2 regions of the Peribacillus sp. NPDC097224 genome follow, and region 2 is predicted to be linked to the other one. Evidence: riboswitches for the same ligand, from Rfam matches in the RefSeq annotation. Region 2 holds a riboswitch; the other holds the start of a gene.
The links. Region 2 has a riboswitch for cyclic di-AMP ahead of ACIQXR_RS13595 (potassium-transporting ATPase subunit F). Riboswitches for the same ligand answer to the same signal wherever they lie in the genome.
Positions count from the first base shown of each region.

Region 1: another riboswitch for cyclic di-AMP. It lies ahead of ACIQXR_RS20270 (cation:dicarboxylate symporter family transporter); the one in region 2 lies ahead of ACIQXR_RS13595 (potassium-transporting ATPase subunit F).

Region 1 covers NZ_JBIWDK010000018.1:26,132-30,349, forward strand. The annotation lists gene ACIQXR_RS20265 (class I SAM-dependent methyltransferase) at 87-821, shown strand; gene ACIQXR_RS20270 (cation:dicarboxylate symporter family transporter) at 891-2,153, opposite strand; cyclic di-AMP (ydaO/yuaA leader) riboswitch at 2,327-2,475, opposite strand; gene ACIQXR_RS20275 (efflux RND transporter periplasmic adaptor subunit) at 2,651-3,910, opposite strand; gene ACIQXR_RS20280 (hypothetical protein) at 3,924-4,218, opposite strand, start outside.
Region 2 covers NZ_JBIWDK010000006.1:208,024-212,241, reverse strand. The annotation lists gene ACIQXR_RS13605 (NupC/NupG family nucleoside CNT transporter) at 1-707, shown strand, start outside; gene ACIQXR_RS13600 (Na-translocating system protein MpsC family protein) at 998-1,372, opposite strand; cyclic di-AMP (ydaO/yuaA leader) riboswitch at 1,619-1,759, shown strand; gene ACIQXR_RS13595 (potassium-transporting ATPase subunit F) at 2,254-2,328, shown strand; gene kdpA (potassium-transporting ATPase subunit KdpA) at 2,354-4,027, shown strand; gene kdpB (potassium-transporting ATPase subunit KdpB) at 4,050-4,218, shown strand, end outside.

The DNA of each region.
Region 1 (4,218 bases), on a different contig from region 2:
TGTATATAAAATAGTAGTAAAAATAAGAAACTAGACAGGCAGTAATTTCCATATTATAGTAAAAATAAAAGCTTGGAGGATGAATGATGGATAAAATAGAAAAAGACGATTTCATCAATCACTTGCAGGAAGACGCTGTCGCCGATTCATCAAAAAATTGGGGTCTTTGGGAACTCGAAAAATTTGCATTCGATAAATACTTTCATCAAGCCGACTCCATCCTTGATATTGGATGCAGTACAGGGAGGACGACCTTTGCTCTATACAAGAATGGGTTTCATCATATAACCGGACTGGACCCTTCACCCTCCAAGATTCAAGAAGCCCGGAAGTTTTCACAAGATGAAAATATGGAGATTCCATTCTTTCTTGGGAATGCCACGGAAATCCCTTTCAACGACTCGTCATTCGACCATGCACTCTTTTCCTTTCATGGTTTAATGAAAATCCCTCAACGAAAAAACCGCATTCTCGCTTTGAAAGAAATCAAACGCATACTTAGACCAGGAGGCCGTTTCCTATTCACCACACCGATTCGCGACAGTAATGAAAGGTATCTTAATTTTTGGGAACAGGAAGAAATGATTTGGTGTGATAGTAAACAGGATGAACGGCTATATGAGTTCGGTGATATCTTCACAAAGGGAAAGTCTCACCAAGAAGAGGCCTATCTCCATATCCCGAGTCAGCAGGAAGTCCTTGATTGCCTAGAAGAAGCCCAACTGACTGTTTTGGAAACCTTTCACCAAGATTCATTTAATGAAAGCGTTATGGCTATGAACTTTTCCCCTGACTCCCATTTCTGGATCGTCCATCAATAAGTTGTTTTCGACTTTCATCTGAATACAAAAAAACTCCAGAGTGCAATCACCCTGGAGTTTTGACTTATATTAAGAAGCCTGTTCGAGTTTTCCTTTTTCGGCAGGAGGGTTGAATTGACCTTCCCACTTGGAAATAACGATGGCTGCTAAAGAGTTACCAATAACGTTTACTACAGTACGACCCATATCAAGGATACGGTCAATACCTGCTATGAAGGCAAGTCCTTCAATTGGGATGCCCACCGTACCTAATGTTGCTAAAAGTACAACGAAGGATACGCCCGGTACACCGGCAATTCCTTTAGAGGTAATCATCAACACTAACATTAGCGTTATTTGCTCATAAGCACTTAGATGTATGCCGTACATTTGAGCAATGAAGATGGCTGCTAAAGCTTGGTATAATGTGGAACCATCTAGGTTGAATGAGTAACCAGTCGGAATAACAAAAGACGTAATATGTTTTGGACAACCGGCTTTCTCCATCTTCTCCATGATTCTTGGAAGAACCGCTTCTGAACTTGCTGTGGAAAATGCTAAGATCAATTCTTCTTTCAAAATGGCAATTAACTTAAAGATACTGAAGCCTACAAATTTTGCAATGAGCCCCAGGATGACAACTACGAAGAAAATCATCGTTCCGTATACGGAAAGGGCTAACTTTCCTAATGGGATTAGTGATGATAAACCGAATTTAGAGATTGTCACACCGATTAGTGCAAATACCCCAATCGGAGCAAATTTCATAACCATATTGGTTAGATTGAACATACCTTCCGCCGCACCTTGGAAGAAACGGAATACTGGTACTCCTTTTTCACCGATAGCTGCAATGCTTAGTCCAAACAAGACTGAGAAGAAAATGATTGCAAGCATATCGCCTTCTACCATTGCTTTAATCGGATTAGATGGGACAATATGAACGATTGTATCTATAAAGGATTCGTGTTGCTTAGTTTCTGCTGTGTCAACATAAGTGGAAATATCCGTTTGTTCAAGCTCACCCATATTTACGCCCGCGCCAGGCTGAATAATATTGGCAGATAATAAACCTACGCCTATTGCAACTAGTGTTACTACTATAAAGTAGGATAGTGACTTGGCACCTAATTTCCCTACTGATTTAATATCGCCCACGCCTGCAACTGCAACAATAAGGCTAGAAACGATAATTGGAACGACGATCATTTTAATCATACGTAGGAAGATATCACCTAATGGTTGTAGATAGCTTTGTGCCGTCTCACTTCCATAAAATATAGCACCTACGATAATTCCTAGAATTAAGCCAATGAATATTTGGCTTGCTAAACTCAGTTTGAATTTCTTCATTTAATTTCCTCACCTTCCATATAGTCTTTGATGTAAAAACATTTGTCTCGGTAAGGGAAACAAGATACTAATAAAAAGAGAAAAATTTTTCTGTATATTGAAAAACTTCTATCCTTACGCTTAAAAAAAAGACACCCTACGTGTCATTTTCCCTATTGGCGTGTTATTCACACATGTTCCCTCGAAGACGCTTACGGGGTTAGCTGTCGGGTTAGGAATCGGAAACACAATGGCCCTTTCATCTCTGAATTCACCCCTAGCGAATATAATCCGCAAAATTGGTTCCCCCGTTCTTTTTTATAAGATTAAGCGAGCTAACTTATATTAAAATATTATACTAAAAATATTAATCTGTAAATATATTTTCTTTCCCCACACTCCGAAAGTACAGAGGGGATTAAGAATATTGAGTGCTACGTGGGTTTACACTTATTGTTTAAATAGGTAATTAGTTTTAACAGTAAAAAAATTATGGCCATTTTTGATTTAACTGAAAATTATTTTTCCAAAAATCCTAGTAAAATGTATCTAACTTTTTCCCTTTTGGATAGTTTCTTAAAAGTTGCAGAGTGAACCTTGTCCAATTTGAGCGGGGTAATGAAGTAAGAGTGGTTCTTCACTACCTTTTTCGGTTCTAAAAGGATGACATCTCCCACTGCTGGACCTTTAAGCATCTCTTGCTTCCCTTTTGCTTGAGCCCCTTTTGTAAAGTATTGTCGGTTCAAATGCCCTTTATTGGTCATTTTATAGACATGCGGCTGCTTCCGTTCATGTATCGCTTCTGTTGGAACAGTCGGGACTCCCGTCTTCACATTCGTTATAACGGTAAGGTCGACCTTTGAACCGTCTAATAGCGCTTCCTTATTCTCTGCTTCCGTTACAATTTCCGCTTCGAATGTATAGCGATTTTCATCCTTTAGGGTTGGCTCCTCTTTGGGATAAGGATGTATACGGCTGATGGTTCCGCCCAACCTCTTTTTCAAATCAGGAGAACTAGCTTTTATCTCCATCCCTACCTCTGCCTTCTTTAACTCTTCTTCAGAGAAGGAACCTTCGATGGCCATTTCTGTCGAAGCAATTGAAATAATCGGATTCGTTAAATTTTTATTGATCTTCTTCACGACACCATCCGCTTCACTTGTCGTCTCCACGGCATTGGTTTGCATCTCAATTGAGCTTAATTGTGCTTCTAGCATGACCACTTTTTCCTTCAAGCTACTTTTTTCAAGTTCCTGCTTGTACATCTCCTGCTCAATATTACTTTTAATTAAGTCTGAGGAAGAAGTGGTGATGTCTATATTTAGGTTCTTTTCTACTGTCTCATCGATAACCGTTTTGTTTGAATCCAGGGCCAGACCACTTTGATAAGCTTTCAACTTATTTATGTACTCATCAATTCCGACGATTTCTCCTTCGGTTGCGGCCTTTTCCGCTTCCAAATTATCTTTTAGTGCATCCAGTTCGGTTGTAGTGTATTCAAACAGGGATGTTCCGGCCGTTACCTCGTCCCCTTCGTGAACCAGGAATTTCCGAAAATCATTGTTTTTAGCATCAAAATAAACATCATATTCTTCTGCCGGTTTAAAGATTCCCTTTGTTTGAAATGTTTCAGTTATGGTATCTTTCTTAACTTGTGTCCATCTTTCGGTAAAAACGGTCCGTTCCACTTTACTGTCTTTTTTTTCAATCAAGTAAATATTACCCGATATCAAGGCCAAAGATGCTACTGATAGGGCTGCTAATTTCCACTTTTTCATTTTTCTCACCGCCTTATACGAATACGCCAACTTGTAGATATGCTAAAAATGCTTTAGCAAACCACGAGGCAATATAAAATAGAATAATCATTGATAAGACAAAGGCCTTGCTTCGTTCCGTATATACCTTCAAATAATAATATTGTAAAGAAATGATTAAAATTTGAAAAATGGTGATTTCACTAAAAAAATGAATAAAGTAATCGCTTCGAATGAAGTACTGGCTGATGACTCCAAGTGAAAAGGGGTTGGCATCATGCCCAATATCCATCAAAACAAAAAGGGGAATTAACAAAACCTTCTCCAGT
Region 2 (4,218 bases):
AGCGTTTGCTGACCTTTGGAATTATGAGTATGAGCAGTATAAGCGGTTCGATTATAGGTGCGTATTTATCCATGGTTCCGGCTGAATTTGTATTCGTCGCTATTCCATTGAATTGTTTAAATGCCTTGCTTATAGCCAATATGTTAAATCCTGTTACTGTCAGTAAAGAGGAAGATGTCGTATATATTCCTACAAAAGAGGAACGTAAAGACTTCTTTTCAACCATTTCAAACAGTATGCTAGTTGGAGTCAAGATGGTGATCGTCATTATGGCCATGGTAATCGGCTATGTCGCATTAACGGCTAGTCTTAACGGTATTTTAGGGCTTGCGGTAGATGGATTAACAATCCAAAAAATCTTCTCTGTCATCTTTAGTCCATTCGCTTTCTTGTTTGGATTAAATTGGGAAGATACGATGTATGTTGCTCAATTAATGGGAATCAAACTGGCAACGAATGAATTTGTAGCCTTGCTCGATTTGAAAACACAGATTAGCGGTTTGGCCCCGCATACAGTAGCTGTGGCCGTTACGTACCTGACCTCATTTGCAAACTTTAGTACAGTCGGCATGATTTACGGAACGTTCAATTCGATTCTAGACGAGGAGAAATCGAATATCATTGGAAGAAATGTTTGGAAGCTATTGCTTAGTGGAATGGCAGTCTCCATGCTTAGTGCCATGATTGTTGGATTGTTTGTTTGGTAACGCTGTGTATTATAGTTTTACTAGAAAACCTTAAATATTGTGGCTTTAATACGTGAATGAAAAACAAATTAGCCAAGTGATTTTTAGGTATAAATGATGTTAATCCCTTAATCGGTAAGATTAAGGGATTGCTTTTTTTACATGAGTATAAAAAGAAACCAATAGTCACGTTTCCGATAAGGTGAAGGCGTGAAATACATTAGAGATGTCATAATAAAAGCATGAAGAGCAGAAATTTTGTCCATGTTTCTGCTCTTCCAATTGAGTCAATGTCAACTAAATCACCCCACTCATTTTAGATTTTCTAGGTATTTCTCCAAATCCTTATCAACTATGAAAACTTCGATTCGTTCACCCGTTTTGGTACTAATGTCACTGTGTGAAGAAAGGACTTTACAACCTGTTAGATCCTCGACAATTTTTTCATAATCCTGACTGTACATTTCACGTAGAAGAGAGCGCATTTTTTTTACAAGCTTCTTTCCAGAATCCTGACTGACGAGGTGTTTTTCTTCGACAGTCAAGACTCCTTTAAAACGAGTGATCAGCATGTCATTAATGATGTAGGTTTTAACTTCTTGTGGCCCTCTGCCAATTAAATCACGCTGGAATTTAATGAATGCTGCACTAATTTCGGCTTCAATTTTCTTTTTTTGGTTTAACATAATGCCTCCGATTTTTTTCATCGATCGTATATGGGATTCATCATAATGCCGGATTCAAGTTTTTGTCAATGCAAGTTTGTATATATATTAAAATATTAGAAATATATAGGATTAATGAGTAAATAATACTTTTATATAGAAAAACAGAAGTATATGGTCGAATATGAATCTATTTGCGAATATATGGAATTTTAATGGGGTTTACAAAGGTTTGCTGATGAGCGTAGAATATGCTCATCAATAACAATTTGATATCGGCCAAATCTCAAGTAATTGAGAACGGAGGACCCATTATTTATGGGGTTAATTCTGCTTTTGCAGAAGGGATGTGAACTCTTTCGCCATCCTACCCGTCAGCTAACTTCGTCGGCTAAAGCGAAGGAGGTCATAAGACCACCTTGATCCAGGAGGCTTTTTTGTTGTGTTTGTAGCAAAATAGCAACCTGTCATTTCAGTAGGTCTTTTTTATTATGCCTATAATTACATGAAAAGGTTTCTTGGAAGACAGATCGCAAAGAGCGCTGAAAAGCTTGCTGGGCGATAAGTAGACCAATGAGTACTTTTTCTCCACTAATACTGTTTGCTTTTGCAAATATTCTTGTTTGGATTGTGAATCATTTTTTTCACTATTGAAACTAGGATAGCCATGCAATGCGGACTATTGGAGAAGGAGTAAGCATTGGTCTATTTTTTGTGTTCTTTTGGCACCAATTTCTCCACTAATCGTGAAGGAGGTAAATTGTAAAGATTTTTAAAAAAGTGAAAGGAAGGTTCGGATGGATGCTATAACTATCTTTCTAATGGGTACACCCTTTTTACTTTTCTATGGATTCATTCATTTTTGTAACAAAGTTATAACGAAAAAAGGAGAGGAGTAGAACATGTTATTCATTCTTATTGTCCCAGCGGTTACCGTGTATTTAATTCACGCTTTATTATACCCAGAGAAATATTAATAGAACGATAACGGAGGAAATGTAAATGGATTTTTTACAAATCATTGTGGTGTTGTTTTTGGTAGTGATCCTAGCCATACCATTGGCCCAATATTTAGCGGCAGTATATTCCTTTGAAACCACAAGGCAAGATCGTATGTTCGGGTGGTTAGAACGAGGCATTTTTAAAATATCTGGTATTAAGACATTTGATATGAATTGGAAGCAATATGCACAGGCATTACTCCTAAGTAACTTAGTCATGTTTGTCATCTCATACATGATTGTACGGCTTCAGGGAGTTTTACCGGGTAATCCAAGTGGGATAGCCAACATGGATCCGTCATTGGCATTCAATACGGCAGCAAGTTTTCTTACTAATACCAATTTACAGCACTATAGCGGAGAATCCGGACTTTCGTATTTATCACAAATGATTGTCATCATCTTCTTGATGTTCACGACACCAGCAACCGGTCTTTCCTTATGCATCGCTTTTTTCAGGGGTTTGACCGGTCAGAGGAGTTTAGGGAACTTTTATGTAGATTTAATTCGTTCGATCACTCGGGTGCTACTGCCTCTCTCCATTTTTGTCAGTTTGGTTCTGGTATCCCAGGGGGTACCACAGACCCTTGGTTCTACGGTAATGGCTACTACGTTAGAGGGAGCCACCCAACATATTGCAAGAGGACCTGTGGCTGCATTGGAGTCAATAAAGCACCTTGGCACAAACGGCGGTGGATTCTTCGGTGTCAACTCGGCGCATCCATTTGAGAACCCTAATGGATTTACGAATGTATTAGAGATTTTATCGATGTTTCTCATTCCTGCTGCCCTTCCATTAACATTCGGATATATGGCGAAAAATAACAAACAAGGATGGATCTTATTTTCAGCAATGGGACTCATGATGCTTGTTTTCCTAAGTGTGAATTACGCTAGTGAACAAAATGGCAATCCCCGATTGGAGGCAATAGGCCTTTCACAAGAGAGTGGAAACTTAGAGGGGAAAGAAGTCCGATTTGGGATGGCTCAGAGTGCCCTATTTACAACGGTGACTACAGCTGCCACTACAGGTTCAGTTAATAATATGCATGATACGCTGACACCGCTCGGTAGTATAGCGCCACTGGCCATGATGATGCTGAACTGTGTATTTGGCGGTGATGGGGTAGGCACGATGAACATTCTTATGTATTCCATATTGGCTGTATTCATTGCTGGACTGATGGTCGGGCGTACACCAGAGTTTTTAGGTAAGAAAATTGAAGGGCCGGAAATGAAATTAATAGCCATGACGATCCTTCTACATCCGTTAATCATTTTGGTACCATCTGCTATTGCACTAACGGCACAGATGGGGACATCGGCCATTTCAAATCCAGGTTTCCATGGGCTCTCTCAAATTGTATATGAGTTTACTTCAGCTGCAGCCAATAACGGTTCTGGTTTCGAGGGCTTAGGGGATAATACACCTTTTTGGAACATTTCCACAGGTTTGGTCATGTTGTTTGGCCGTTATTTTTCCATGATAGCCATGATTGCTGTTGCTGGATCATTACTTGCTAAAAAACGTGTCCCAGAGACGATGGGTACATTTAAAACAGATAATCCTACATTCCTTGTCATTCTTTTATGTACGGTTTTAATTATTGGAGCTTTGACTTTCTTTCCAGTGATTACCCTAGGACCTGTCGCAGAATGGTTAACGATTAGATAAACGATGAAAAGGAGTAGTACAGATGAATACGATGCGTAATGGAAAAGTAAATAATGAAATGCTTTTTGAAGCAATAAAAGATGCTTTCAAAAAAATGAATCCCAGAGCCATGGCACGAAATCCAGTCATGTTTGTAGTGGAAATAGGATTTGTCTTGACCCTTTTTCTAACTATATTTCCCGATTTATTTG